DNA from 3 places in the Peribacillus phoenicis genome. Region 2 is predicted to be linked to each of the others. Evidence: riboswitches for the same ligand, from Rfam matches in the RefSeq annotation. Region 2 holds a riboswitch; each other region holds the start of a gene.
What was found. Region 2 has a riboswitch for preQ1 ahead of ABC374_RS18650 (VUT family protein). Riboswitches for the same ligand answer to the same signal wherever they lie in the genome.
Positions count from the first base shown of each region.

Region 1: another riboswitch for preQ1. It lies ahead of queF (preQ(1) synthase); the one in region 2 lies ahead of ABC374_RS18650 (VUT family protein).
Region 3: another riboswitch for preQ1. It lies ahead of ABC374_RS00300 (QueT transporter family protein); the one in region 2 lies ahead of ABC374_RS18650 (VUT family protein).

Region 1 covers NZ_JBDFMF010000001.1:140,468-152,170, reverse strand. Annotated here, with positions in the region: gene ABC374_RS00775 (aspartate kinase) at 93-1,439, opposite strand; gene queF (preQ(1) synthase) at 1,644-2,144, opposite strand; PreQ1 riboswitch class I at 2,249-2,294, opposite strand; gene ABC374_RS00765 (EamA family transporter) at 2,448-3,284, shown strand; gene ABC374_RS00760 (BA3454 family stress response protein) at 3,410-3,667, shown strand; gene ABC374_RS00755 (YfmQ family protein) at 4,146-4,634, opposite strand; gene qoxD (cytochrome aa3 quinol oxidase subunit IV) at 4,873-5,157, opposite strand; gene qoxC (cytochrome aa3 quinol oxidase subunit III) at 5,159-5,755, opposite strand; gene qoxB (cytochrome aa3 quinol oxidase subunit I) at 5,755-7,701, opposite strand; gene qoxA (cytochrome aa3 quinol oxidase subunit II) at 7,775-8,704, opposite strand; gene ABC374_RS00730 (hypothetical protein) at 9,647-9,961, opposite strand; gene ABC374_RS00725 (S1C family serine protease) at 10,218-11,453, opposite strand; gene ABC374_RS00720 (hypothetical protein) at 11,653-11,703, opposite strand, start outside.
Region 2 covers NZ_JBDFMF010000001.1:3,802,209-3,810,586, forward strand. Annotated here, with positions in the region: gene ABC374_RS18630 (DUF421 domain-containing protein) at 1-93, shown strand, start outside; gene ABC374_RS18635 (alpha/beta hydrolase) at 197-943, opposite strand; gene ABC374_RS18640 (PadR family transcriptional regulator) at 1,254-1,574, shown strand; gene ABC374_RS18645 (hypothetical protein) at 1,936-2,085, opposite strand; gene ABC374_RS18650 (VUT family protein) at 2,107-2,649, opposite strand; PreQ1 riboswitch class I at 2,700-2,742, opposite strand; gene ABC374_RS18655 (SRPBCC domain-containing protein) at 3,027-3,476, shown strand; gene ABC374_RS18660 (SRPBCC family protein) at 3,505-3,945, shown strand; gene ABC374_RS18665 (HD domain-containing protein) at 4,125-5,096, opposite strand; gene ABC374_RS18670 (hypothetical protein) at 5,142-5,426, opposite strand; gene ABC374_RS18675 (TetR/AcrR family transcriptional regulator) at 5,664-6,233, shown strand; gene ABC374_RS18680 (DUF4260 domain-containing protein) at 6,284-6,631, shown strand; gene queE (7-carboxy-7-deazaguanine synthase QueE) at 6,676-7,404, opposite strand; gene queD (6-carboxytetrahydropterin synthase QueD) at 7,397-7,867, opposite strand; gene queC (7-cyano-7-deazaguanine synthase QueC) at 7,867-8,378, opposite strand, start outside.
Region 3 covers NZ_JBDFMF010000001.1:57,883-69,585, reverse strand. Annotated here, with positions in the region: gene ABC374_RS00325 (sigma-54-dependent transcriptional regulator) at 1-519, shown strand, start outside; gene adhP (alcohol dehydrogenase AdhP) at 562-1,575, opposite strand; gene ABC374_RS00315 (DUF3892 domain-containing protein) at 1,851-2,147, shown strand; gene ABC374_RS00310 (hypothetical protein) at 2,229-3,041, opposite strand; gene ABC374_RS00305 (YbaK/EbsC family protein) at 3,179-3,700, opposite strand; PreQ1 riboswitch class I at 3,871-3,915, shown strand; gene ABC374_RS00300 (QueT transporter family protein) at 3,922-4,407, shown strand; gene ABC374_RS00295 (TVP38/TMEM64 family protein) at 4,531-5,187, shown strand; gene ABC374_RS00290 (PAS domain S-box protein) at 5,302-6,933, shown strand; gene ABC374_RS00285 (cadherin-like beta sandwich domain-containing protein) at 6,985-8,475, opposite strand; gene ABC374_RS00280 (copper resistance CopC/CopD family protein) at 8,777-10,411, shown strand; gene ABC374_RS00275 (YcnI family copper-binding membrane protein) at 10,430-11,092, shown strand; gene ABC374_RS00270 (S8 family peptidase) at 11,139-11,703, opposite strand, start outside.

The DNA of each region.
Region 1 (11,703 bases), 3.7 Mb from region 2:
TACCAGATGAAAAGTCCAGCCGTATGTATAGTGACTAAAAGATTGATCACAAAAAAACCCCCTTCTAAAAGGAGGTCACTGATCTATTATTCTCAAAAGAACTCGTGATATAATGCCTGAATCGCCGTCTCTTCGTTGTGCCCTTTCACACCGAACATCATGCTTACCTCAGAAGAGCCCTGGTTGATCATCTCAATATTCACCTTTGCTTCGGCCAAGGCTTTTGACGCTCTTGCCGTTGTACCGACATTATGACGCATCCCTTCCCCTACAACCATGATCAAGGCCAGATCATGCTCCACATTCACTTCATCGGCATGCAGCTCTTTCTTGATTCGGGAAATGATTTTATTCTCGGCTTCACCTTTCATCTGATCCTGCCTTAGAATAAGCGTCACATCATCAATGCCTGATGGAATATGCTCATATGAAACTCCATAATCTTCGAGGATGTGCAGCAGTTTCCGGCCAAAACCAACTTCCCGGTTCATCAAATATTTGCTAATGTAAATACTGCAAAATCCTTTATCACTTGCAATCCCAATAACGGGCCCGTTCGTATTATCCCGTGTATTCACAATGCGGGTCCCTTGTGCCGCCGGATTGTTCGTATTCTGAATATGGACAGGTATTCCCGCACGGAATGCAGGAATCAGCGCCTCATCATGAAATACCGAGAAACCTGCATAAGAAAGCTCACGCATCTCACGATAGGTTAGTTCCCGGATTCCCTTCGGATTGGAAACCACATTTGGATTCACCGCATAAACGGCATCCACGTCCGTAAAGTTCTCATACAAATCAGCTTTGACCCCATTCGCAAGAATCGAACCAGTAATATCTGAACCGCTTCTTGAGAAGGTTAACACATCACCATCTAACGTATATCCAAAGAACCCTGGGAATACAACGATTCCTGGTTCATCACGCAGAGCATATAACCGATCATAAGACTCTGGCAGCACCTTGGTGAATCCACCTTCATCCGTTACGATCAAGCCCGCCTTCTTTGGATTGATATACTGTGCCTCTACACCACGGCTTTGAAAATAACCTGCGACCAGCTTCGCATTATTATCCTCGCCGCTGGCCTTCAAGGCATCCAGATAGCGCTTCGGGTTAGTTTGGTCTGCATGCAGCAGTGCCATTAAATTCTCATGAATCCCAGTGATGACACTCTCAGATATATCCAGCTCTTCAGCAATGCTCGCATAGCGGAATACAACATCTTCTATCAAATGCTCTCCGTTATCCCCGCGCAACTGCTGTTCCGCAGCTTCAATCAATAAATCCGTCACCTTTATATCATCGGAATTGCGTTTTCCTGGAGCCGAAACGACCACAATCTTCCTCTCTGGATCAGAAACAACAATTTCGAATACCTTCCTCAACTGTTCACCTGACGCAAGTGAACTTCCACCAAACTTTGCAACTTTCATCTCGACATCCCCTATTTTCGTAAATATTCTGTCAAAATCAACTCTCCCTATTATTACGCTTTTTCTCGAAACAATCAAGTGGAAATTCCATTATAGGAGGACATTTGTATTTTTAAAAAGGACAAATCATCAGGACGACTGATAAAGAATGGCTAAAAACAAGGAAAAAGACAACGGGCATATGCCCATTGTCTCTCCTATTCTTTAGCGATTATCCACGGTTTCCGGGTATAAGTCATGGTTCATCAAGCGGTAATTCGCCATTTCCTCATACTTCGTACCTGGTTTCCCATAATTTGTGTAAGGGTCGATGGAAATTCCGCCCCTAGGTGTAAACTTGCCCCAGACTTCAATATATTTAGGATCCATCAATTCGATTAAATCATTCATTATGATATTCATGCAGTCTTCATGGAAATCACCGTGATTGCGGAAGCTGAATAAATAAAGTTTCAAAGACTTGCTTTCCACCATTTTCACACTGGGAATATAGCTGATGTAAATGGTAGCAAAGTCCGGCTGGCCCGTTATCGGACATAAGCTAGTGAATTCCGGGCAATTGAATTTGACGAAATAATCCCGGTTCGGATGCTTGTTATCGAATGACTCAAGGATTTCAGGCGCATAGTCAAATGTATATTTTGTTCCTTGATTCCCAAGCAGTGTGATCTCTTTTTTTAATTCTTCTTCTTTTCTTCCAGACATGAAAAGTCCTCCTAATCCCACGTTTCAGGGAGATTCATAAAATGGGCCTCTATATAACAAAAACCATATCTCCTCAAAGATATGGTTGATTCGCGAAAAATATCAAAGCCATAGTTTTTTTAAGAGGGTGATGCTATGAACCTCTCCCGTTTATCGGGAAATATTTTAAAATTGTCTTAGTAAATATAAAAAAAAATAGTCAATCTGTCAATGCAACTCTCTTAAATTGGGTTTGATTCCTTTATATATTCAGTTTAAAATGGAAAAAGCAGTTCAACCTATAAGAAAGAAGAGAATATACACATGTGGATTTTTGCAGCACTCATCACAAGCTTATGTTTCGGAATCAATAACAGCATTTTCAAATGGAGCAGCGGAAAAGGATATTCCAAGATACATATCCAATTTTTCTTTTATTTTTCAGCTTTTATTTTGTCCATTATTTATGGAGTATTTATGGATGGTTTACAGCTGAACTGGCTGTCCATCATGCTTGGTGCAGCAATTGGTGTACTGAACGCTAATGGTAACATCCAGATGGCAAGCGCCTTTGAAAAAGGGCCGGCAAGCTTGACATCACCATTAATCGCAGCGAATGCAATATTCCCCATACTCTGTGCAGCTTTAATTTTTCACGAACATATTTCTTCCTTGCAGTGGAGTGGAATCGTCTGCATGTTTCTCGCTACATTAGTTATCCAGTATACACCTAACGCCAAAGGTAACCATCAATATGTCCCTTGGATCATGCACACATTATTCTCCATCTTATCATTTGGTGTGCTCGGAATTCTAATGACGACATCAACACGTCTTCATTTAAACTCCCTTGATATCTTAGTATCAATGTATGGAGGCGGAATGCTTTATCTTCTTTCGGCTCTGGCCTTTAAAAAAGAAAAAATCAAGCTAAAGGAAGTCAAAATCGGTTCCTTAGTAGGTTTTTTAAGTATGATAGGCTATGGATGTTATTTCTTTGCATTGAACACCGGGATTGCAAGCATCATTTTCCCTGTCGTCAGCCTGAACTGTTTAGTTGTCGTATTCGCTGGATGTTATTTATTCAAGGAAAAACTAAAAATCTATCAAATTGCTGGTGTTCTTGCAGCATTAATCGGTATTATTTTAACTAAAATATGAATATAGTTCGTTTACAAAAACAACCTGGCTGTCATGTGTTTCAAGCCAGGTCGTTTTTTATTTAACCGGGAAATGTGGCAGGTCAAAAAAAAATGTTGACACATGCTTAAAAATATCAGATAATTTTGAATATTAATTCTTTCGATTTTACAGCTTTTGAAATGTTTGAAAAATCCTCTGCCACGGGTATTAAAGAAATAGGTACAACCACCTCATTTAATTCTGAATCAAGAAAGGAAAGATGCATAATGGTAAAAGTTACAGTAACAGTTGATTTCCAAGGAAAATCTTATCAAACTAACGTCCTTACTAAACCGGGTACAGATCATGAAGTAATTTTACAACAAGCCCTTCATCAAGTTGAAAAGCAATGGAAAGCATAAAAAAGCAGGCATCGTAATAGATACCTGCTTTTTTATTACCATTAAATAATATCCAAAATATTTTTCATATGCACGATTAAAGACCCTCTTGCAGCAATTCCCTCCTATTTAAAAACACAAAGACACTAAAATTCAGTCGTCAGTTTGTGTAAGTAAACCTCTCAATCTGAATAACAAGTAATTAAGAATTTTCTTTAATGAAAAAAGTACCTAAATGAATAAAAGACTTATAAAAAATGACGATCTTTTAAAGGACCGTCTCAGACTTTAGACAATTTAAACGTTAATTTCCACTCCAGGCACTCGCTTTCCGCGGGCGGTCCGGGAGCCTCCTCGGCGCCTTTGCGCCTGCGGGGTCTCCCTTGGACTCGCATTTCCCGCAGGAGTCTCGTACCCTCCGTTCCAATCAACTTTGTTTTAAAATTTAGATAGAACCCCTTATGTCTACAAACTTGATAATAATTGATTTTTGGTTCTTTTAAGCTAAGTTACTTATTAATGGCACGGAACGTTCTTGGAGGCTATCGGAAAACAAACTATAAGAAATGAGTTTCTTCTTGTACTGTTTAACTACATCCACGCGGTCATTGTAAATGTACACAAATAACTTAACATCAATTTTGCCTTTTTTAGTATCAATGACCAATGGAGTCCCACTGTCCTCTGGATGTAAAAACAATTGCTCGTTACCCGGGAATATATGATTTTTCTTCAAAAATCTGGCGTTATTAAAATGATTAATAACTTGAATTTTTTCTTCACCTTCCAAACGTTTTCCGTCAAAGGATACGATCGCATTCCCGCCACTAATTTCTGAGTGTATTTTAAATTTGCTGATAATCCAATTAACAGCATCGGTTGGAAGACAGGAAACCAATATTTTTAACAAACTTAAGATAATTGTCAAAATCAAAACCGGCAATGTCAATTCATCATCTCCGCTACATTTATAAATTATTTCTTTCATATATAACTTATTATATCAATAGGGCTGGCAGTTTTTCTTAGAAGATGTGTCCGTTCTATTAACGTTTTACTTTGGTAAAACATTGTACTTAAACACAATTTCCCCTTAATAAATATAATGTTCCGAAATGGTTATACTAAACAAAATGATTTCATCCAAATCCTTCTTAACAAATTTATACTTATTAAAATACAAAAAAACTGGGCGTCATCAAGACGCCCAGCTTTTCCGGAATCGATTATTGATATCCCCAAATCATTGTTAGCATTGTACCGAAAATTGTAACCAATGCAACGAACAATCCGTAATAAACGTTTGTGTAAATCGATGCTTTATCTTCAGACTCACCTGCGTGCATGAACATAACTAATTGCAGTGCAGCTTGCATGAAAGCTGTAACAAGCAGGATGATCATGGCCATTTTTAGTGAGAGATCAAACATAATAACTGATAGTGCGACCAAAGTCAGGACTAGAGAAAACGCAAATCCCATAACTTGGCCCCGTGGGAATAATTCTTTCATATTACATCATTCCTTTCAGATAGACGAAACTGAAGATGAAAATCCAGACAACGTCCAAGAAATGCCAGTAAAGTGAAAAGATGAAAGCCTTGTTTGTTGTTTCTGGAGTCATACCGCGCTTTTTGATCTGCATGACGATGAAGGTTCCCCAGAATAAACCAAGTGTAACGTGAGCTCCATGCGTACCTAGTAATGTAAACAAACTAGATAAGAAAGCACTTGTTTGAATGGTTGCTCCTTCATGTACATACTCCACGAATTCATAAATTTCGACTCCCAAGAAGCCTAAACCAAGAATAAGGGTGATAATGAAGAAACCAATCGTTGCTTTCTGTCTGCCAAGTCTCATTGCATTGATTCCAAGACCTATGGTAAAACTACTTGTTAAAAGAAAGATTGTTTGGAACATTAAGGTTGGGAGTTTAAAAAGATGTTCCCCTGTTGGACCATTTCCAGTTCCATTAACCAATACAAAATAAGTGGCGAATAGTGTAGCGAAAAGAGCTATTTCTGCTCCTAGGAAAATCCAGAATCCAAAAATCTTTAAGCGATTTTCTTCCGTGCTATATTCTAGTGGCAGCGAGTTATCTATTTTCATTACTTAGCACCTCGCAATTTATTTTCAGTTTCTTCGATCTCTTCAACAGAGATATAACGTCCGTGATCTTTTTCGAATGAACGGTGAATCATACAAGCAAAGATACCGATCGTTGCAATGATTGCAATGATCCACATGCTGAATACCATCGCAAAGCCCCAAACGAAGAAGATACAGCTCATGATAAACGGCACACCACTGTTATTTGGCATATGGATCTTTTCTACTTTACCGCCAAATAACTTAAAGCCTTTTTTCTTTGAATCCCAGAATGCTTCTGTAGAATCAACTGTTGGCACAATTGCAAAGTTATATTCAGGGATTGGTGTATGTGTAGCCCACTCTAGTGAACGTGCATCCCATGGATCGTTTGAAATATTTCTTGACGCATAACGAGTGCTCCAATAGATATTGTACACAATAAGTGCAAAACCTATTGCCAAGCCAATCGCTCCAACGAACGAGAGCATATTCAATGGACCATACCCTGTTGATTCAGAGTACGTATACATACGACGTGCCTGCCCATCTAAACCAGTGATGAACATCGGGAAGAATGTTACATTAAAGCCGATTGTAATGAACCAGAACGACCATTTCCCAATCTTTTCGCTCAACATGAAACCGAACATTTTTGGCCACCAGTACGTGAAACCAGCAAGTACGGCAAATACAGTACCAGGGATTAAAACGTAGTGGAAGTGAGCTACTAAGAACATTGTATTATGGTATTGGTAGTCAGCACTTGCCATTGCAAGCATAACCCCTGTTACCCCACCGAGCGTGAAAATCGGAATGAAAGCTAAAGAGTATAGCATTGGAACGGTAAACACGATTTTACCTTTCCAAAGTGTGAACAACCAGTTGAAAATCTTAACACCAGTCGGGACGGCAATTGCCATCGTGGTAATCGAGAAGATACCATTAACCATTGCACCGTGACCCATTGTATAGAAATGGTGAGCCCATACAATGAAAGATAGAGTAGAAATAGCTACCATGGAGATAACCATCGAATTATACCCGTACAGGTTACGACGTGCAAATGTCGAAATGATTTCACTGTAAATACCGAAAGCCGGAAGAATTACTATATAAACTTCAGGATGTCCCCAAACCCAGAACAAGTTCGCCCAAAGCATATCGCTACCGCCATTGGCCATCGTAAAGAATTGAGTTCCGAATAGACGATCCATTGTCATCAACGCAAGTGCCACTGTCAATACAGGGAAAGCAAAAACGATAATGAAGTTTGTGATCAAGATAGACCATGTGAACATTGGCATTTTCATTAAGTTCATGCCAGGTGCTCTCATTTTCAAGATTGTTACGATAAAGTTGATACCAGTCAGTAATGTACCGATACCAGCTATTTGAATTGCAATCGCGTAATAGTTCGAACCTACTGATTCACTGAAATCGTTACTTGCCAGCGGGAAGTAAGATGTCCAACCTGCATCAGGAGAACCACCGACTACGAAAGAGATGTTAAATAGCATTGCCCCCATGAAGAATAACCAGAAGCTTACTGCGTTCAGACGTGGGAATGCTACGTCACGCGCTCCAATTTGCAATGGTGTGACAATGTTCATTAACCCAATGATAAATGGCATAGCCATGAACAGGATCATGACGACCCCGTGTGTTGTAAATACCTCATTATAATGCTGTCCATCCAAAAGACCGTTATCTGGAATAGCCGTTTGAGCACGCATCATAAGAGCATCGACGCCACCACGGAAAAGCATAAGCAGTGCTGCCAAGATGTACATGATACCAATACGTTTATGGTCAACCGTTGTTAACCACTCACGCCATAAGTAACCCCATTTTTTAAAATAGGTAATTCCGGCAACAACCGCAATCATGGTTAAACCAATGGCAACCATGGATGCATAAATCGCAGGACTTGGATGAGGTACGGCAAATCGATCAAAGTAATCCATACTTTTGTGACTCCTTTCAGGAAAATATTCCTTATCTTGTAAACCTAGTTGTTTTATCGAACGAAATTAATTCTTAGTGATCATGATTCATGTTGCTGTGTTCTGAATGTTCCTCGTGTGAATCCTTGGAAGCATTTTCTTCCTTATCAGAAGATCCGTGGTCATGACCAGCATTTTCCCCTTCAGGAGCTGGAGAAAACTCTAAGTGAGTTCCAGTGTAAGTGGATTGTCCCACATGACCAGGTTTTAATAATTCATTGAATTTTTCCTCAGTAATCGGTTTAGCAGTAGCTTTAATTTCATCTACCCACTTATCGTATTCTTCTGCAGACAGTACATTAACGTTGAACGTTTGCTGAGCAAAACCTGAACCACTGAAGTTTGAATTTCGACCCATATACTCTCCTGGTACATCAGCTGCTAAGTGCAACGTATTAACCATGTCCGACATCGCGTATTTTTGTCCTCCAAGTTGCGGAATCCAGAAACTTGAGATTGGACCGAATGAGTAAAGTTTAAATTCAATTGGTCGGTTAGTAGGTAAAAACAGATAGTTGACTGTTTCGATATCTTCTTCCGGATAACTAAAATGCCACTTCCAGTTGGAAGATGAAGCATAAATAATTAAAGGTTCCTGATCACCGTATCCTTTAGGTGTTGCCTCAACTTCATTTGTTGTTTTAACAGTAACAACGGATAGGAAAGCGACGATTAGAATTGGGATCGCAACCCAAATTATTTCAAGAACCTTACTTCCTTCAATATGAGGCGGTTCATAATCATCACGTTGTTTGGAAGCACGATATTTCATTATCATGAAGATATACAGTACCATAACGACAAGGACGACAAAGGCCATTGTCCATATCGAAATCATAATAACATCTGCTTGTGTTGCAGCTACCGGCCCTTTAGGGTCCAAGACCATTAATGGGTTATCGCAACCGGTTAGCACAGTGGCAATAGTAAAAAGTATAGTTAATAGAGCCCATTTTATTTTCATAGTACTACCCCTTTCTTACATAATAAAATTCCAATTGGTAATTATTCGGACAAAGTGTTACCATGTTCACAAACCCCGACATACCAATATTAATCCCAAGTCTAAAAAAAGACAATACAAAGTGACATCTGTCACATAAAGTTCATTAAAGAGCAGTAAGAAGATGGTAAATGAACTGAAATGTTCGAAAATCTTCAGCAAATGAAATATAATAAATGTTTCATATCTTGCCTTTGAAAATTCACTTATCAGTACAGGATTGCAGATAGTACCGATCCTCTTTCCATTTAATATTACTCTAATATAATGAAATAAAAATTTCACATTATATTCACTGTGTATATTGCCTCAAAACTCTTAAAGATTATGAATTATATTACCTATCCTGTCAATTAGGTATTTATCGTTAGAAAACATGATTTAAAACGGATTTTTTTCACTCGGCCATGGAGGTTGGTAAATGGTAGACACATTGGACACGATATTGTCTCCATGCTTCAATATCCTTATGATCCAACACAGGTCAATATTATATATATATAAGGAAACGACGAGTTTGAAATGAAATTGGGTTCTTTCGCAATCCTTATGGCCTGTCAGTATTTTTAAAACAGCCGTTTAGCAATAGGCTTGGTAGAAGTGGTTCTATCAAATCCCCTTTAGCAAAACCCACTGTCCTATAACCCCATATTGATACCTGTATCCCTTTTGAATTTTTAGTTAAAAGTACATAGAAAAAAATCCACGAAAAAAGGACTTCTTAAAGTGTCCTTTTCTCGTGGATATAGTTTAAAATGTAACAAATCGGTAATTCGATTCTGATATACATAAAATGAAAGCGTATTCATTGATTGAGATCAAGATGACTCAAATTCAGCAAGTTAGGCAAAAGAACAACTAGTTCTGTTTAGAAAAACAGTATATTGCCCTGTATTCCTCGTTTTAGTTACTGAATTCTGTACTTCTGTTTGTTGGAGCTTTAGCCTTTGTTTTCATTTTTATGATTTTAGTCGTTTCCGGTTCAATTCTTTTGCCTTTATGTGTATTCATTACCATTTCTTCTGTCAGGACAAAAAATATACCAACTAGAAAAATGGCAGCTGCGCTTAATGTGATGGCGATTCCAACAGCGGTAAATATATAATCCTTATTGTAATCGCTTACAAAGAAACTTAAAGCAAAAATAATAATTCCGATTACACAACCTGTGCCCGATACCCATTTAACTGCATCTAACATCTTCTGATTAGCTTCCATAATTTCATCCCCTTTCTTTCTATTTTATGACATTTCACAAATTTGTCAAATCTTTTCTATTTTTTAACATATCAACGATGAAAACCTTGACAAATAGAAGGCGCCACCATTCACTTTTAGGTATTCAAGACTATATGAACAAACTGCAAAAACAGGGCAAATACACTATCTATTTTTCCGATATTAACCTTTTGAATACTATAAAAAAACTTCCAATAAAAGACCCCTGTTGAATAATCAGGGGCCTTACCTCTTTCTATGGTTTTTGCAAGGTGATCGTTACCGTTTTCTCTTCAGTGCCTCGATATACTTTAACCTTTACTTTATCGCCGATTTTCTTATCTGAATATAAGTATTTCCTTAATGCTGCAGCAGTATCAATTTTCGTTCCATCAATCTCAACGATGATATCCTGTTGCTTAAGCCCTCCATTCGCCGCAGCCGATCCCGCTTCTATACTCGTCACCATTACGCCGGACTTTACGGCTTCTGGAACATTTTGAATGTAATATTGCGGCAGTTCTTCCATACTGGCCAAGCTGACTCCTAAATATGGGCGCGTGATTTTTCCATTTTCAATCAGCTCCGTAACAATCGGAATCACATCATTACTTGGTATGGCAAACCCTAAGCCTTCCACACCGTTTTCGGAAATCTTCAAACTGTTTATCCCGATCACTTCCCCAGCGGTGTTGATCAATGCACCCCCGCTATTGCCGGGATTGATCGCTGCATCTGTTTGAAGGACATCAAGTTCCCACTCCCCGTCCGAGGTATCGACTGAAATGGAGCGTCCGGTCGCACTGACGATCCCTTGTGTAACCGATCGTGAAAAATCAAGTCCAAGAGGATTGCCAATTGCCAATACTTCTTCACCTGGACGCATGCTATCGGAATTCCCGAATTTAATTCCCTCAGGTGCCATCGAGGCATCAATTGTCAAAACCGCTAAGTCCGTCAAAGCATCAGCCCCTACAACAGCTGCCGTTGCCTTTTGTCCATCATACAATGAAATTTCGACTTCCTTAGCTCCTTCAATAACATGATTGTTCGTGATGATATAGGCTTTCCCATCAGCTTTTTTATAGATGACCCCTGAGCCGGTGCCGCTCTCAACCGTTTCGCTCTCCGTGCTTTGCCGCTGGTACGGGTTCTGGTTTTGCATCTCCTGTAAATTCACGACCCCGACTATCGATTTGGATGCTGATTCGACCATCTCGGCCCTATCATTTGAATCAGTACTCGTCGATAACTTTTCCGCCGTGACACTTTTATCTTTTTCAACACTTTCCGTTTGCTGTACACCTGCCGTTTCGGTTGACTCATTCACTGAACTACTCCCTTGATCTATAAAGTCCCCGCCAAATAGAAATACAGACGATGTAACCATAGAAGCAACCGTTCCGGAAACAAGGCTAGTTAGCCAAAGAGACTTTCCCTTTTTCCGTTCTGCCTTCACTCTGACCTGCTCATCACCATTATAATTCTCCATCTTTATCCCTCCTATGATTTTCCTTTATCCTTTACTTGACTCAATCATAAACAGGAAATATTAAAAAATTCTTAAGAAAATAAGAATAGGGCAACATTTTCACAAAAATTATAAAATTATATCGAATCCTGTAATTTGCTGCTGCACTGCAAAATAAAAAGGCCTCAACAGGGGCCTTCAATTCGACCATACAGTTATCCTACAAGACTTCATAAACTTCTTTAGTCTTTTTATTCACTCCATACCAGCC
Region 2 (8,378 bases):
AGAATCAAGATAAAATATAATGCCGATGTGAACGATATTTTATTGGCAACTCTTGATAATAACGATAACTTAAAGGTCTTTTTCTACAAATAGATTTTCAGCCAAAATAAAATCCCCTCAAGCATTGTGTTAAAGCCTACATATGAATGCAGGCTTTACACAGGTTCAACTTAAAGGGGATTTATAAACTCGCTTATTACTCCGACCAATTCAGTGTATTCAAGAACTTATACACATCTTCATACACCTGTTCACGTTCTTTGCCCAATGTGATAATATGACCTGATTTTTCATACCATATCAAGTGTTTATGCTGCGTATCGACTTCATTGAAAATCGCTGTTGCACTCTCCGTATAGTCGGGATCATCCAAGCGCCCTTGTAAAACAAGAGTTGGTGATGTGATTAAATCTAAATTTTCACCTGTCTCATTAATAATATTCAGCACATCTTTTAGTTGAGGCATAGGCTCTTCTTCCAGCAGCTTCACTTCTGCAGCAATTTGGTCTGCATCTTTGCCCTCAAATTTCTTATAAGCCTGTGCATAATTGAGCAAGCGGTTCTTTTGTCGATCGATACTTTTCCCTTGCGTCGGAGCGCACATTGAAACTACGCCTTTTACAGGCAATTCAATTCCCACTTTTAATGAGAACACTCCTCCTAAAGAAATTCCTACAACAGCAATTTCTTCATATCCTTCTTCTTTAAGGAATTTATAGCCATTAACTACATCTTCCCACCATTCCTTTGGACCAGTCTTAACGAGTTCCTCACCAGACACTCCATGCCCTCTATAAAGAGGTCCGTGGCAAGTATAGTCGAGATCATTCAAGTATTTCCCTAATTTCTTCATATCTCCTGTACTTCCGGTAAACCCGTGAAGTAAAAGAACAGCTCTCTTTCCACCAATATATGTGAATGGCTCTGGTGCTTTCACTTTCATCTATCTAGGACCTTCTTTCTTTGCTCTTGTTGATAAATAGAATCTAAATGATTTTCGAAAAAAAATCAATTAATACCCCTTGAGTAGGGATTCTTCTATCCTATTCCGTATTTTCATTAAAACAATTAAATCATGTATATAGTATCCTTACCACACTCTTCACAACTCATCCGTTCCGAAGCACATTTTACTATGATTAAATTTATTTAGCAATCGTCATTTAACCATTTTTTTTAAGAAAAGTAAAATGCACCTTGTGATACGATGTACAACGTATTACACTTTAAAAATGAAAAGGAGGAGAATTTATTTGGATAAAGAATTAATGAAGGGAAGCATTGACCTCCTTTTGCTTTCACTTCTTTCACAAAAAAAGCTATACGGCTATGAAATCACGAAGATCTTGAAGGAAATGAGCATGGGCAAATATCAAATAAGTGAAGGCACCCTCTACCCCGCCCTTAAACGGTTAGAAAAAAAAGAATTCATAAAAGGCCATTGGCAAGAGTCCGAGTCAGGCCGCAGGAAATATTATCATGTCACCGAAAATGGACAAACCGAACTTGAGCGGAAACGAGAATGCTTTTACTTCCTCGAAAAATTAGTTCGGAAAAGCACAGAGCAATTTTAAACAAAATACAAAGCTTCCTAGCCCCATTAATGGAATGGTGCAGGAAGCTTTTTTGATGTTTACTCGGGAATTCGGCCTGCACTCATAATTTCGCACTGTTTATTGGTGAAATTCGTGTTGCTCTCTTGATTTTGCACATTTACTCGTGAATTTCGCACTTTTACTCGTGAATTCGTTCTGCATTCTTAATTTCGTGTCGTTTACTTGTGAATTCCGCACTTTTACTCGTGAATTTCGCACTTTTACTCGTGAATTCGTTCTGCATTCTTAATTTCGTGTCGTTTACTTGTGAATTCCGCACTTTTACTCGTGAATTTCGCACTTTTACTCGTGAGTTACTCCGTTCACGCAAAAAAAGGACCTAATTTGGTCCTTTTTTGTCAATTCCTTTATGCTTGCGATAATTGGCGCAGGAGAGCTTCATACATTCCCCTTGAACATGCGCCCCATATTTTTCACGAAAGGTCTCGAGACAATAGCATTTATCTTTTTCTTTTTTGGTTCCATCCATGTAGTGCATCCCTCCTGGCATTTAACTGGAGACTACACGTTTCTCCAGTTCTACGTTGATTCGTCCCAAAAGTACGGCACCTATTGACTGAATGACGGTTTTCACGATGATTTGGCCGGTAATCGCAGCGGGTACTGCTTCCCATGGCAATATATTGGCACCCAATGGACTTAGACCAATCACGACAAATATCACCGAATCGAAAAACCCTCCAACGATTCCGCTGTAAAACACCCTCCAACTCATCGGGAGCTTTAAACGGGTATAAATTTCCGTGTCCGTCGTTTCTGCGACCATGAACGATAAGGCAGAAGCAAATACAATCAATAACGTATCCCCTAATAAAAATGATACACACGCAGATAAAATAAGTGCAGTGACGATACATATATAGGTCTTTGCGCGGCCGAATTTATTCTGGACCAGATCTCGGAAGATGAAGGTTCCCCCGATGAGCAATGTCCCCATCGGAATGATGAACATGCCAAAATGTAATGGCGCAAAAGCTGCTGTAACCACATTCGCCGTGATGATGGATACTAAATACAATAAAATTCTTAACATTTCTTAATTCTCCTTATACAGAAAAAACAGCACCCTAAGAAAGAGCACTGTTCTCCTTAGTTTTTTTGAGAGGGTAGCTAGAACCTCTTCCGCCCGAGCGGATTATCATTTTTCCTTATTTATCGTAGCTTGAAAGCGATTGGAAATCAAGAAGTTTCCATACGGCCCTTTTATGTCACGGAGAATCCGGTTTTAGCAATGCACTTCAACTCTTCTTCAATGCAATGACTTTGCCGATTTCTGTCGCAAAAAACTGCTTGACCGGCTGTATATGAAAGCCGACAATCAATGATAGAGTTAGGTTACGATCTTGATATCTTATTTGGCGAGGAGGAAAAAGAATTATAAAAAAAACTACGTTTGTCTATCCTATTTATATCGCAACCACACCAGAGAAGCTTTGGGAAGCCCTGACGAGTGGTGAAGTCACGAAGAAATACCACTTTGGATTGCAAGTACAGTCTGACTGGCAAAAAGGTTCAAGCGTCAAATATATGCTGGAAGATGGGCGGATTACTGATCATGGGAATGTACTTAAGTGTGAGCCGTTGCACCTGCTCTCGTATACATGGAACATGGCAGGAGACGAAACACCTCGCGAGCAGCCTACACGGGTCACTTTTGAATTACAGAAAATGGATGATTCGACTTTAAAGTTAACGCTTAGGCATGAGGAGCTTTTGGAGACAGATTTCGTATATGATGACAATACCTTTGAAGGCTTGAATAATGGTTGGCCAGCCATTCTGAGTAACCTGAAGAGCTTGCTTGAAACTGGAAGGACCCTGCCGCCAATATCAGTAGATTGGGATAGTGGAATACAATAAAAACAAATCGAAAGAGAGTTGATTTAGTATGGATACCCAAATAATTACGAAATTTAAGATAATCAAGCCAGCTAATGAAGTGTTTGAAGCCATAGTGAATCCTGAAAAAATCGGGAATTTCTGGTTCTCATCGAGTTCGGAAAGATGGGAACAAGGCCGGACGCCTACATTGAGATACAACGAATACGATGCTGAAGTGGTTATTAATGTAATGGAAGTCGAGGAAAATAGGAAAATCGTGTTTGCGTGGGGCGGAAATGATCAAGAAACGGTTGTTACCATTACACTAAAAGAGTTGGATAATACGAGTACAATTATTGAAGTAAACGAATCAGGTTTGAGTGAAGACGACCCTGAAATAATAAACAAAATGATCGGACAAAAGGAAGGTTGGGTTTATACATTAACCTGTTTAAAGGGTTATTTGGAAAATGGCGTTAATACTTTGAGAGCATCATTAGTTTTTTAATTATTAAAGGATGCTGGTTCAGATATATAAGGCATCCGTTAATCAAGCTCCTTCCTGGATGTCGATTGTCTAAATCAACTAATTTTTAAACGGGAGGAGACTTAGATGTTTCCGGAAAAAAACTCAAGGATGAATAACACCCTTGAGTTTTTGACTTTCCGTATGGTTTGACACGAAATTCAATCGGAAATCACTTTTAGATACATGCCCTTTGAAGCTTTTTTGTAGGCTTCAATTCCCATTTTCTTGACTTTGTCTGATAAACTGGATGCTCTTATTAATTGGGTTCCTTGAATAACGGAAGGATCAATGAGCCGCACTTTATTTTTCAGATAAAAATCGTAGTCCACTTGATTTTTTTTCACCTTTACGTTACCATGGATCCGTTTTAACAGATTTTGCACTTCATGGTCTTCAGTCAAGCTTAACAAGGACATGACTTCCTCATCTGTACCAAGTAAGTCATCAAGGCTGATCAGTTTTTTAGCCAAAGCCAATTTTAAGGTCTTTGCCAAAATTCCATAGCCATATATATTAAGCGGTTCCATGAAAAAATCAATAACTTCGCTATAATACGTTTTCACAAACCATTCAGCCGATTCAATATTATCCAGATACATCCTTCCATTTATTATGATTACATGGTTTAGAAAGTCATGAACGGATTCCAGTGTGATATGTCCATATTGATACATATCCCGGAGAGTATAATCTACCCGATCGGCACATAACTCAGGTGCTGGCTGTTCAAGCAATTCCCATTTTGATTGAAAAACATCTTCACATTCATATCCATACCTCTTCAGTATTAAGGGGATTTCGGATTCCATAATGACTTGTTCATATATTTTTTCATGATAATCTTCATCCTTACAATCCAGAACGAAATCAATTACATGTGAGAATGCAGTGTGGGATACGTCATGCAGCAAGCCCGCGATTTGTTCCTCCAATGACCCACCAAGCTCTTTTATTAAAAGCATCACACCAATTGAATGGTCAAATCGTGTGACATCCCACTTCTCATTAACTAAATAACTTGCCCCGCCTTGATGTATCCCCTTCAATCTTTGGACCGGTTTGCTTACTATCAGCTCTTCCAGAACTCCCTCTACAATGTGTTCCCCATAGATACTATCCAAAACTATCAATAACTGCCGCCTCCCCCATTAGTTACTCATTACAGGTAGGTGATTTCACTGATTTTTTTCTGTAAAAATTATTTCCCCCTTTTGATTTTGCTCATATTGCTTTTTTACCAATTTTTCCAATTCCTCTTCATCATTCAAATCGATATCACCCGGATTGTCCTCATCAACTCCCTCTATGATCATCATTTCATTTATTATTACCTGATCTCGTGGATACACTTTAAAAAAGTCTTCTACAGGTTTCTTTTTATCTTTATACGGTTTAGTGAATAAAAAATAGCCGGTCAGGACTATGGTAATTGAAGCAAAAATACCGAATTTCTTTTTCATTTATTCATCCCCTCAACGCTCTAATAATACCCTTATAATACCATATAAGGGTATTAAAGGTACAAAATAAGTCAAACACTGCAATGTCCTCAATCCTCCCCTTTGCAACACTGGTGGAATTCCGCTTCACCGAATGGTAAAGTTTAGGGATTTATCATTCGATCTAATATTTGACATTTGGAAATCAGTGAGCTATCATCCTAATTAACCAGTGGTCAATAAATAGGAGGTGTCAAGATGTCGCCAAGGAAATCGGCAGGTAAAGAATTATCCAGGGAAATGGTGTTGAATGAAGCTAGAAACCTTTTCGCAACGTTAGGGTATTCGAATGTCTCAATGAGGCAATTGGCTAAATCATTGGATTGCAGCCATGGAGCCATTTATTATCATTTTAAAAATAAGGCGGAAATATTTTACAGTTTGGTAAAAACGGATTTTTCCGTTTTAAATAATTTAATCGATGATATCATCATGTCGGAAAATGACCCTTCTATAAAAATGGAAAAGATTTTATTATGCTTCTTGGAGTTCGGTTTAACCCAACAGAATCATTATTCCATCATGTTTTTATCGAAGGAAAAAGAAATTCAGCAGTTACTTCAATTTGATTCTAATAAAACATATGAAAAGCTAATCCAGTCCCTGACGGACCTAACGGACAACAAATTGAATCCTGCATCCATATGGTCGATTTTTCTTTCTCTTCACGGATTCATAACTTTTTATATTAATTCTGAGCTAACTTATCAAGATGTAAAAGGCTTAGCTTATTTTCATGTAAAAAATATCATCAGGAACATCATATAATTTTTTGAATATTATTGACCATTGGTCAAATAAACTTTGGAGGTTTTAATATGGTAAAGAAATACCTTCATATTGAAGGGCTCATGGTCTTTTTAGCGGTGATTTACATCTATTCGTTATATGAATTCAGCTGGTGGATTTTCCTTCTATTGATTTTATCGCCTGATGTTTCCATGCTGGCCTATCTGATCAATGATCGGATTGGAGCAAGGGTTTATAACTTATTTCATACTTATATCCTGTCCATCTTCACGATTTTGCTATCCATTTTCCTAAAGTCGGATGCATTGATGCTGATTGGTTTAATTTGGACAGCGCATATAGGAATGGATCGCTTATTTGGATATGGCCTTAAATACACATCATCCTTCAAAGCTACACATATACAAAGGTTGTAATATGCTTAAAAGGCAGTGTGATTAAACATCACACTGCCTTTACTTTACACGCCCCGCTTGTTTCCCCATATATAGGTATGCAGCTGGGGCAGGACTTTCACATCATTCAATTCATCATCTACTATCACTTTATCAATTAACTCTTCGTACTTCTTCAATAGGCCGCTGATCAATTGACGATCATCCGCCGTCCGGCTGTCGTCATTGCCGACCTGCAGATAAAAAGGAATATCCGGGTAACGCCCATGTACATGTTTGGCATATTGATAATCTTCCTCGTTAAAGACGACGATCTTCAATGAGACATGGTTTTCAGGATTTCGATTGGCAAGGTTCGAGATGATTTGGTCGAGCACCGTAAAGTCCGTGTTCATTCCAGAGCTCGGCGGCTTAGGTGAAATAGTCAGTTCATCAATATCGAGAAACCAATCCTGCCATCTGCTCCCTTGGGTTTCGACACCTATTTTCATTTTATTTTCATGTAAGATCGCTATCAAGCCGTTTAGGTTTTTCAGCAGAGCCGGGTTTCCTCCTGATATCGTCACGAAGGAAAAACCAGAACCCCCAATACGCTTCAGCTCATCCCATATTTCTCTAGCAGTCATCTGGACGGTATCTTCCTTACCGGTGCCATCCCAAGTAAATGCGGAATCACACCAGGCACACGAATAATCGCAGCCGGCCGTCCGAACGAACATGGTTTTTTGGCCAATGACCATTCCCTCTCCTTGGATGGTCGGCCCGAAGATTTCCATAACAGGGAGTTTACTCACTTTCCATCCACTCCCTTCTGGCTTCGGCATAGCTTGTCGGCGTTTCGTACAGTCGAACAAATTCGACTCTAGCACCCTCATATTCTTTTAATGAAAGGGATTCGGCCATTTTTTCATAAATCCAGACAACCATATTTTCAGCTGTTGTATTCATGAGCGGCAGGGTTTCATTCAAATAACGGTGATCCAGGTGGATTTCAATTTCATTTTTCCATATATCCTTGATGTCCCCAAAATCTATCATCAACCCTCGTGAATCTGTATACCCGCTTAATCCGAAAATGACCTTATACGTGTGGCCATGCAGGTTCTTGCATTTCCCTTCATAATCATGCAGATGGTGTGCCGCATCAAAGGTGAATTCCTTACTCACGAGAACCCTCTTGTTTGTATACTTCAATTGGCTGCGCTGAATATCTTCATCTATTTTTTGGAGTTTATCCACTATCGTAAAACCGTACATCATGAAAGCACCTTCCGTCTGCTTACATAGTCATCCAGTCCTTTTTTCCGCAGATTACATGCCGGACAATCTCCACAGCCGTCGGAGATGATTCCGTTATAGCAAGTCAGGGTCTTTTCGCGGACAAAGTCGAACGCGCCTAGCTGATCCGCTAGCTCCCATGTTTCCTCTTTATTAAGCCACATTAGCGGCGTATCAATCACGAATGACTGGTCCATCGACAAGTTCAAGGTCACATTCAATGATTTAATGAATACATCGCGGCAGTCCGGATATCCGCTGAAATCCGTTTCACAGACACCGGTGACAATATGTTTAGCGCCAATCTGACTCGCCAGCACTCCGGCAAACGAAAGGAACAGCAAATTCCTCCCTGGTACGAACGTCGACGGCAATTCCCCTTCTTCTCCGTCCGTCACCGCAATATCACTTCTCGTCAGCGCATTTGGTGCCAGTTGGTTCAGCAGCGACATGTCAAGGATATGATGGTTCACGCCCAATTCCTTGGCAA
Region 3 (11,703 bases), 3.7 Mb from region 2:
ACTCTGGATATCCCGCCATTAAGGAGCCGAAAAGAGGATATTCCGTTGCTTGTCGGTCACTTGGTTGAGAGAAATGGTCATGGGGATATTTCTTTTTCCAATGAAGCCATTGAAAAATTACAGCAATACAACTGGCCAGGCAACATACGCGAACTTTCTAATGTGGTCATGCGCACGCTAACTCTTGCAGACAATAAGGCGGTAATAACCGCCAATGATATCTCACTATCCAACAGCCAGATCACTCCTGACAAAATTGTGTCACCTAATGAGATTCAGTCAACTGAAAACCTTCTTGAAGAGTGGCGAAAAAGGCTGGTGGCTGACTTTAATGAGAAGGATGAACTGATGCTTGAAGAAATCCTTACGGAAATCAAACAGCTTCAATCAACAATTGGAAAGGAGCTCGTCATGCAGGCACTGCAAAAAACCTACGGCAACCGGAATGAAGCTGCCAAACGCTTGCAGATATCCATAAGGAAATTGCGCTATATATTAAATGAGAAGAGCCAGACATAATAAAAAGGAGGATGCCCCGTTCCAGGGCTTCCTCCTCTGTTCCTATTCTAGCGTCAATACGATACGTCCGTTGATTTCTCCCTTTTCCATCATGGAAAACACGTCATTGATTTCATCAAGCCTTCTTGTTTCAATATTCGTTCTGACTTTTCCATCAGCGGCAAATTGAACAGCTTCCTGTAGATCTTTTCTCGTCCCAACGATGGACCCTTTTACAGTTACCCCATTTAACACTGTATCAAAAATCGGGATTGGAAGTTCATCATTCGGCAATCCGACTACGACAAGTGTACCGCCCCTCTTGACTGAACTGTAAGCCTGTTCGAATGCTTTTTTCGTAACCGCCACAGAAATGGATGCCTGCACACCGCCAACCTTATCCTTTATGGCCTGTACAGGATCGGTCTTAAGCCCATTAACCGTGTAATCCGCCCCCAGTTCCGTTGCCAGATCAAGCTTATCATCTTGAATATCGACAGCAATAACATTAAAGCCCATCGCTTTTGCGTATTGCAGGGCAACATGTCCCAATCCGCCAATTCCATAAATCGCTACCCAATCACCAGGTTTTGCTTCTGATACCTTAAGCGCCTTATAAGTCGTTACACCTGCACAGAAAATCGGTGATACCTCCGCAAAGTCAAGCCCTTCAGGAACCTTCACCACATATTTGGCAGGTGCTTTACAATATTCCGCATACCCGCCGTCCACGGAATAACCTGCATTCAATTGATCCAAGCAAAGCGTTTCCCTTCCAGTCAGACAATATTCACAATCGCCACATGCCGAATAAAGCCATGGGATCCCAACACGGTCACCCACTTTCAAGGAAGTTACGCCTTCTGCCACCTTTTCTATAATACCCACACCCTCATGTCCGGGGATTAGCGGAAGCTTGGGTTTTACCGGCCAATCACCATGGACCGCATGTAGATCGGTATGACACACGCCACAGGCTTTAATTTTCACTAATATCTCACCATATTCCAATTCCGGGATGGGTACTTCTTTAATCTCAAGTTTTTGGTTAAATTCATTGACGACCGCCGCTTTCATTGTCTTGACCTGTTGTTTTGCATTTACAGTGCTTGCCCCTTGTTTTACATTCATGATTCATTTTCCTCCCTTAATGCAGTGGATATTATTTCTTGCTACTACTTACAAGATGCAAGTGCCATGCCACTGCAAACAGGCCAAGAAGACAGCATTCACTTAAAAAAAGTGCCGAAAAATCGGCCCATTTGGACGAAATAACGGCTCAAGTTGGACGAAATCCGGTTTGTATATTGCAGAAAAAATGGCTCACCCTATAAATAGGAGGTGTCCAAAACATGGACCAATTTGAAAAAGCCTATGAATCATATAAACAGCAGGGAACACCGCAAGCAAACCAACCTGATTCAGCAGGAAAAGAAGAAATCATCGCCGTAAGGAAAAATGAAGAGGACAATATTATCGCCATCAAGACGAACTCCGGCCGCGAACTCGACTACCCCACAGCCCTTGCGGAAGCAAAGGCGGGCAACCTGGCCAATGTTGACGTCTTTCATAAATATGGACGTGACATATTGCGGAGTGAGCCCGATGGGATAAAGGAAAATAACCTGGATCAACTGCCGGAGTTTTGAATTTTCGGGGAGACTGCCTGATATGGGCAGTTTTTTTCTGTCTGGATGAGCTAAAAAAGAACCAGCATGATTAGCCGGATCTTATTTTTCGTAAGGATAGGATTCAGAGATTTCGAGCAGTCGGCCGCAGGACTCGACAACCTCGATGATTTCCATCCATGACATGTCCAGACCCAGTTCATTAGCATGGGAAATCTTATCCCGTAATTTCCGGATGGCGTTCGCATCCTTCTTCCCTTTACTTTTCGAAGGGATTTGGAAGAAGCACCTCAATTCTTTATCTTTATGTATAATATCGAATTTATCACTGATTTGCAGGCACTCTATTATATTGATATCCTCATTTTTATCGATTCTCCTTCTATATAATTCGGTTGCCTTTTCTAAACGGTCTTCGCTGATCATTGGATACCAGCTGCCATCGCCGAATCTATCCAGGATGATATCACTCATCCTCATTTCCAATAAGGTAATATATCCGAATATCAGCATCCTGATCGGAGGCTTTTGAAGGTCGGCATGGGTAATCAACATTTTAATTGAATTATTCTCTAATACGAACACCCTTGTTTTATTCTTGAAAATATGGAGAAGCTGGATCAAAGGGGTTGAATCCGAAACCATTTCCCTTGGTGAAAAGCTTTTTAAATATTCAGAAATACTTCCTTCACCTAGTTCTTCCCTTTCGATATACCCGATGATTTCCCCTTGATCTTTGACTGCCAATATATCAAAATTCTTTTTTTCCAATGCTTTCTGAATATCCAGAGCCAGATCATTTTTATGGCAAAACTCAAGCTCCTGGGCAATGCTCTTAACCGTTATATTTTCTTCATAAAGAGTTTTAAGACTAAGATAGCTGCTATTGCTTTTTCTTTCGCTTCCATTTAACATCTTTCAACCTCCGCTCAGGAACACTTTCTGCCCGTTTTCCGCTTTAATCATAGAAATGCATGCGGCCCCCACAAATAAAGTCCACTGCAGTGGACTCAATCCCAATCATGTTAATCTAATTTTTTGGCACCCATTGATCAAATGCCATCAACTGCATTGCCTACCGCCGTTTCCTCATTCTCCTTTTCTTCCCAACCCTTACAAACATCCACCCAATCCTTTGCACCTGAATATTCAAACAATTCAGCGAGTGTAAGTTCTATTGCAGAGTTCGCACTGCCGCAAGCCGGGAACAATGACTCGAAGCGCTTCATCGATACATCAAGAAAAACAGCTAAATCGTTTGCCAGACCAAACGGGCAAACGCCTCCGATTGCATGACCGGTCTGTGCAAGGACTTCTTCAGGCGAAAGCATTCGTGCCTTGAAACCGAATGTCTGACGAAATTTCTTATTATCCACTTTGGCGTCCCCTGCGGCAACTACCAAAATTGCGGGTTCACCTTCCCCTTTAAAGGAAAGAGTCTTAGCAATCCGCGCTGGGATAACACCGATGGTTTCCGCTGCCTCAATCACCGTAGCACTCGATGTTTCGAACTCCTTTACGTCGCCTTCCCGATTCCATTGTTTAAAATGGCTTTTGACACTCTCGATCGACATTTTATATTCACTCCTTTGACGTACATATTAAAATAATATCATCCTTCATTGCAATAAATCAAAATCCTATTGTGCTACTTCTCCTGCTTGGAAACTAATAAATTAAAACCATTCTTTACAAATTGACGAAACAAGCTTACATGAGATACTATTAAACATCGGGTAAACGCCTACACGTGGTTCGTAACCATCCCACGATAAAAAACTAGGGAGAGAGTAAAATGAATGTTCGTACACTCGTGATAAACGGGTTATTGGCTGCCTTGTATGTGGCGGTCTCATTGGTGTTTAAACCAATAGCTTTTGAGATGTTCCAATTCCGTGTACCGGAAATGTTGAATCATCTGATTGTATTCAATAAAAAGTATATCTACGGTATCGTTGGCGGAGTCTTCATATCGAATCTGCTCTTTTCACCGATGGTACCATATGATTTGATTTTTGGGGTGGGGCAATCCCTGCTCGCCTTATTGCTTGTCATTTATGTATCTCGTTTCATAAAAGGCATTAAAGGACGGATGATCGCCACGATTATCTTTTTCACGTTCACAATGTTTTTAATTGCAATTGAACTGAACCTTGCCTTTGGCTTGCCATTCTGGCTAAGCTGGATGACTACAGCTGTCGGTGAGTTCGTTGTCCTCCTAATTGGAGCGCCAATCATTTATGGAATGAACAAAAGAATTCAGTTTGAAAAGTGGCTTTAAAAGGAATCTTCGCGCCGTTAAGCCACTATAATGGAAAAGAGCTGTCTGCATGATGCGGCAGCTCTTTTTTTTCACCAATGAACTCGAAAATGATAAACTATTAGTAAGAATGGTGGTGGCCCTTTGAAAAAAGTCCTGACCATAATCGGTCTACTTGTAATTGCAATATTTATATACTCTAATGCAGAGCTGTTCACATTAGTTTGGAAAAGTGACCTAGATTCTGTTATTAGCATATTGAAGGAAAACCTTTTGCTTACATTTATTGTGACATTCGTATTGATGTTTGTACAAAATTCTTTTACAATCATCCCCTTAATTTTGCTCCTGACTATCAATGTCACGATATTCGGATTCATATATGGCTATCTATGGAGTTGGTTTACAAGTGTGGTTGCCTCAGGATTCATTTTTTATGCAGCAAGAAACTGGTTTCAGGAGCTTCTCTTAAAGAAGGTTGGCGAAAAATGGCAAGAAACCGTTGTGGAGCATGGCTTCATGTACGTTTTTACAGGCAGGATTTTCCCGCTTATCCCAACAAGCTTAATTAACTTGGCAGCTGGAGTCAGCACTGTCACGTTCAAGGATTTTTTATTAGCGACGGGGCTTGGCAACCTTATATACTTTTTCTTCCTATCGCTGATTCCCTATGGACTGCTATCTGTTGAAATGAACCAATATACGCTAGCTGCACTCGCACTCCTCTTCTTACTATTTTTCATTATCTATAAGCGTGCAAAAAAGAAAAAGAAACTTACCTTCTTCAGAAAAAACAGGTGACCACATTGGCCCTGTTTTTTTATTTAGGATTCTGCATATATTTTTTTTCGATAGTTTGTTAAAATGTGTATGTAATTTTACCTTTGAAATGTCTTAAAATCAGGGAGAATCTCCATGTCCAAACGCTCCATCTTAGCAATATATATCCTATCCGGGATTCTTACATTAGTCGTGTTCGACTATTTTTTAACTACAAATATCCAAAATAAAGAGGTCTTTATTCAACTTCAAAGAGTGGAAGGCTTTGTTTTCCTTTTATCAATAGGCTTGGTCTTATATCTTTATTTAGCTAAAAGGGAAGAATTCAAACGATTAAAAGAAGCGGAACAACGCCGGCGTACACTCATCAATTCAATGGTGGATTTCGTTAACTTCAAGGATGGTGATGGCCGATGGCTTGAATCCAATACTTTCGGGCTGCAATTATTTCAATTGGAGCATGTAGATTATAAGGGAAAAAGAGACAGTGAGCTCGCAGAATACTCGGAATTTTATAAAGAGTCGTTGATCTACTGTGAAGTTTCCGATGAAGAAACGTGGGTAAAAGGGGAAATCACACGGTGTGAGGAAATCATCCCTCTTCCCGATGGCAATCACAAGACATTTGATACGATCAAAGTTCCCCTGTTCAATGAGGATGGTTCACGAAAAGGCTTAGTCGTCATTGGCAGGGATATTTCTGAAAGGGTTGTCGCGGAGAATCAATTATTCGAAAGTGAACAACGCTATAAATCATTGTTTGAACACAACCCATATCCGATGCTGATGCTTGATTTAAACGGAATGATCACGACCGTGAATCCTAGATTTGAAACGGTAACAGGTTTTCAACAGGAAGAAATACATGGCGCCTCATTCATTAATTTGAACTTCTCAGCAGAAGACGCGGAATTGATCCGTACATCTTGCCAATATGTCATGGAAAACCATAAGGGGATCAAAAAAGGGAAAGATATAGAATTCCTGACGAAGTACGGGAAGTCCATCTTACTTTCTTGTACGTTTGTCCCGATGATGGTTGGCGAGGATTTAGTCGGAATCATTACTTATGCTAAAGAGGTCACTCAAATCCGGGAAACCGAAGCACGCTTAAGAAGAACCGAAAAATTATCGATAGTCGGCGAACTTGCCGCAAGTGTGGCCCACGAGGTACGAAACCCGCTGACTTCTTTAAAAGGTTTCGTCCAGCTGCTTAAAAAGAGCGACCATCCCTATGAACAATACTACACAATCATGTTAAGTGAGTTGGACCGGATCAATCTTATTGTAAGCGAGTTACTCGTTCTGGCAAAACCACAGGAACTTCCATTCAGCAAACATCAAATCATCGACCTGATGAATGATGTCAAAACCTTGTTGAAACCAGAGGCGGACTCGTACCCCACCCAAATATCAATATCTGTTAAAAACGAAATACCGCTTCTATTATGTGAGGGAAACCAATTAAAACAAGTTTTCATAAACATGCTCAAGAATTCAATGGAGGCATCCGCCGATCACATTTGGATTGATTTCGAACGCATGGACAATAACCTTTCCATCACCATCAAAGATAATGGAAGCGGAATTGAAAAAAACCGGATAAAGCATCTTGGAGAACCTTTCTATTCTTCTAAAGAAAAAGGAACCGGATTAGGACTGACAGTCAGTTGCCGAATCATCGAGGCGCATCGGGGAAAGGTCCGCTTTAACAGCGAACTAAACCATGGAACCGAGGTCCAAATCATGTTGCCCATAAAATTATGAATCCGAGGACAAGCCTAAACCTTGTCCTTTTTTGCAGGATTCAGAACGACCCTATTTAAACAGGGAGGTGAAGAAATCCTTTATATTCCCAAAGAATGACACAGTCTCGACAGGCTGTTTCACATTAACCCGGCCTTCTGTATCATTGGATGTATCGCTCACTTTCTTGCCAGCCGTACTCATTTGTGTTGCCTCAACTTCCGCCTCTTTTGTTTTGACATCATCCACGGTTTCTTCCTCATCCATCTCCACCTCCATATCCTTTTCGAAAACAAGGACGTAAGTCCGGCGCTCCCCATCCTTTGATACGGTAACGGAAATGGCCGTCTTCGCTTTATCCTTGATCTTCACTTGTTTACTGCTCTCACCGTCATATTCAATCGTTGCTCCGCTGGCATTTGTCGCTGCATCCATTTCGACTGAAGAAATATCATTATCGACCTCGATATGATAGGTATGCTCATTAGATTCAAAAGATTTGTTCCATACTCCGGTTGATACAGTCAGATTGTTCAACACTGGTGCATTATTGCCTTCCTCGCCTAAAGAATCTGCTGACGCTACCTTCTCTATAGAATCCGTTTTAAGTTTTTGTGTTGAATTACTTTCAATTTGCTGTGCTTTCGGCACTTGGCTGACACCACTGCTTGGTTTTAGATTATTGGAGGATTCCGCTGATGTTAAAGGTGATTTACTCCCCTTATCCGAGGATTCTGCTGATGTTAAAGATGATTTATTCCCCTTATCCGAGGAAGGTTGAGCTTTACTTGTTTCTGTTGATGGCTCCTTTTGCACTTCGCTCTCTTTAGGAGCATCATTCGATTCGGTTTCCTTGGCTGCAGCCCGTGTAATCGTAAGCGTATAGGTTTTTTCATCTCCATTTTCTGCTGTAACGACAATCTTCACCGTTGTCTTACCGACTGGAAGGCTAACCTTTACACCGGCACTGGTAGCATCCTTTCCATTCACCTTTACAATTGCGGTACTGTCACTCAATGTCGGAGTTACCGTAACGGACTGGACTTCATTTTCAACTGAAGCATTATAAGCTGTCACTTTAGAATCGAATGTTAATGAGCCTTTTGATAATCCAATCGATGTTAAAAGGTTATCATCACTTTCAAGTTTTTCGACCTTGAGAGTATAGGCAACCGTTTCATTTTCCCCATCGCTGACGGTGATTTCAAATGTATTCAGACCTGTTTGAAGAGTTAAATCCTTCACTTTACCATCTGTCATTTTTACCCCATTCACGTATATGGCTGCATTCTCGTTAGGGCTTGCTGCAAGCAATGTGATCTTTTCCACATCATTCCCCACTGCCGAACTATAATCGTGTACATCTTCCGAAAATTTTTGATCCAGTTCTATCCCTTCTATTTCTAGCTTTGAAAGACTATTTACCGTTTGTGCCTCTTCCTGAATGACAGACGCGCCTTCCGCCGCCCATGCCTCGGGCATATAAATGGATGTCCCCATCCCCACAAGAGAACCAACCAAGATCACCTTAACGCTTTTTTCTTTTAACCCCTTCTTTAGCAAAGCCTATCCCTCCTATAATTCCTGCAAACATGATAGGGCCAGGTTACCAAAGGAACCTTAATTATTTCTTAATGTATTTTTCGGAGGATACCTATTAATGCTTTGGTGCAAAGCGGAATCCCCAACCAATACTATGGTTATAATGGAGGGAGGGAGGCAGGTCATCTAACCTTATTGTTATCACTTTTCTAGCGAACCTCTTAAACTGCCTTTAGATAACTAATTTATTTTCACTGTTTTTTCACATTTTCCTTTTATAATAAGCATACATAATCTGATGAAAGGATGATGGCACACCAAGATGAAAAAATATTTTTGGCTGATAGTCAGCCTGTTCGTTTTGCTTTTAAACCCGGCAATGGCTTTTGGTCATGCTACAATAATAAGCTCTAATCCTAGCCCGAATGAAGCAATGGATGCTCTTCCTGAAAAAATCAGCATTCAATTCAGTGAGAATATACAACCAGCCTTCCATTCGCTTGAGGTATTCAGCCAAGATGGGGACAAAATTCAAATCCAAGACAGTGCAATCTCGGAACAAAGTGAAAAAGTACTGGAAGCTAAGTGGAAGGACACTATCGATGAAGGGATTTACTACATTAAATGGAGAGTGGTTTCGAGTGATGGCCATCCCATCGAAGGAACAATACCCTTTCAATTCGGAGATTCAGCTGGTCTTTCAGACCAAGAAAATTCCGAAGTGAGTGCAAGTTTTCCGAATTCCATCAATGTAATCCTGCAAAGTCTTCAATACATATGCTTCGCTGCCCTAACCGGAATCCTTTTTTTCAGATTATCGTTAATGAAGGATTCTCGACTTTTTGAAGCTAGCAGAAGAACTCGTCTATACCTTTGGCTTTCATATGCAGGTTTAGCATTTTCCATCTTCTGCAGTCTGCCTTTAAAAGTTACGATTGATGCTGGCGTAGGTTGGAATGATGCATTTAAAGTTAGTTATATTAAAGAAGTATTGAATGCTACAAACTTTGGATCGGTCTGGATCATTGAAATTCTAATATTGCTGCTTCTATTTTTAGTGATTTATTTCATGCTCGAGAACACCCTGAATAAATCACTACCTTACCTTTCTTTCATCATAATTGCCTGCTTGATGATTTGTAAGGCTTTAACTGGACATACAGCAGCCGTTCCTAATCAGGTTCTGGCCGTTTTGATGGATTTCCTTCATTTATTGTCCATGGCTTTATGGCTCGGTGGCCTTATGGCCTTATTGGTGATTTTGCCTGGGCTAGCTAATCGTCAGGCAGTCCAAGAAGATAAGAGAACGTTTTACTGGTCGATCATTTCAAGGTTTTCCAAATGGTCATTTCTGTTTGTAATCATACTGATTGTCAGCGGGATATATAGCAGTTTACAGCATATACCGACTATCCATTCATTGTTTAACACAACATATGGTCAATTGTTACTAGCGAAAATCGGTCTCATGTTAGTCATGATCGTTTTAGGAGGCCTTCATTTTCTCCGAGGGAGAAAGCAAACGAAAAAACTTGGTTATAGTGTGGGAATCGAGTTTGGTTTAGGGATCGTCATACTTGTCGTTGCAGCTCTGCTGACAAATGTCCAAACTGCCATGTCATCTCCCGGGCCCATCGAAAAGACGTTACTGACTGAAGAAAATAATGAGGTTACATTAATGGTGACCCCCAATGAAGTCGGGGATAACCTGATTCAAGTAAACCTTTCCAATGAAGGCAAGCCAATTGCTGATATAGAGCAGCTTACAATCACAATGCAGCCATTGGATACGCAAAATGGTGAAATGAAGCTGCAGATGAAGGAGAAAAACACAGGTACATTTACATCAAAGTCTTTATTAACCATGCCAGGAAAGTGGAGTATCCATGTTCACGGATTAACTGAAAGCCTGGATTCAATCAATGCTGATTTTATAATTTTCATAGGAAATTCATAACAGGAGGGATTAATACCAATGAAAAACATTTCAAAGCTTCTTATTTTTACATTTGCTGCACTATTCATTTTTTCCGGTTCAGCGTATGCTCACGTTACAGTCAAGCCTAGTTCATCAGCACCTGAGGCGTGGGAAACTTATACAATTAAAGTACCCGTCGAAAAAGAAACTGCCACTACAAAGGTGACTTTAAAAGTACCTGAAGGAGTTACTTTTGAAAGCTATCAGCCTGTACCGGGATGGAAAGTAACGACAGAAGGTGACAAAGATGGGCATGTAAAAACGGTAACTTGGGCAGCAACTGACGAAGGAATAGCAGCTGGACAATTCCAGCAATTCTCTTTCGTAGCACAAAATCCTAAAGAAGAAACGAATGTTGCCTGGGATGCATTTCAATATTACGAAGATGGTGAAATTGTTGAATGGAGCGGTGAAGAAGGCTCAGACCTACCGCATTCTGTAACGGAAATTACGGTTGCGCCCAAGGCTGATGCAGAACCTGCGGACCATGGTCACAAAGATGAAGCTGACACTAATGATTCCACGACAACTGACAATTCAAAGGAGTCAGCAACAACAGAAGGTGATAGCAACCAAACGCTGATCATCACCCTGGCTGTCATATCACTAATTCTTTCCATTGTAGCGCTTTTAGCAGCTCTAAGGAAAACTAAAAAATAATCATTATGGAAGGGTGCCCCAATTTATTGAGGCACCTTTTTCTTTTCTAATATTCCATGACAACCGATTTACTCGGTAACTTAAGGTTTTCTGATTCTATCGTAATCTTAATTGATTTTTCAGCTCTTTGTTCCGTTATCGTTAAATTAAGCAATCCATTTCCCTGTGCTTTTTTGCTTATTCCCAGATCTTCCGTACTTTTCACCAGCTGTGCATATAATTCCGCTTCAGTTAAATTGCGCTCAAATTCCTTTTCAGCAATCACTTTCAAGAGAGCTGCTGCACCGCTTACATGAGGCGTAGCCATTGACGTTCCGCTCAACCTGGCATATTTATTTCCTGGATACGTAGAGAGAATATCAACCCCTGGCGCCACCAAGTCAATTTCATCATTTGTATTTGAAAAATCCGCTAAATTTCTGCTTAAATCCACAGCTCCGACTTCCACTACCTCGGGATATGCTCCTGGATAATCCAATTCATCCGTTTCATGACGCCCATCACCGCTATTTCCAGCTGCACAAACAACAAGGATATCGTTCTGAAGGGCCTTTTGAATGAGTTTGTGTTCAGTCTCATCCGGAGGTCCGCCAAGTGAAAGTGAAATGACC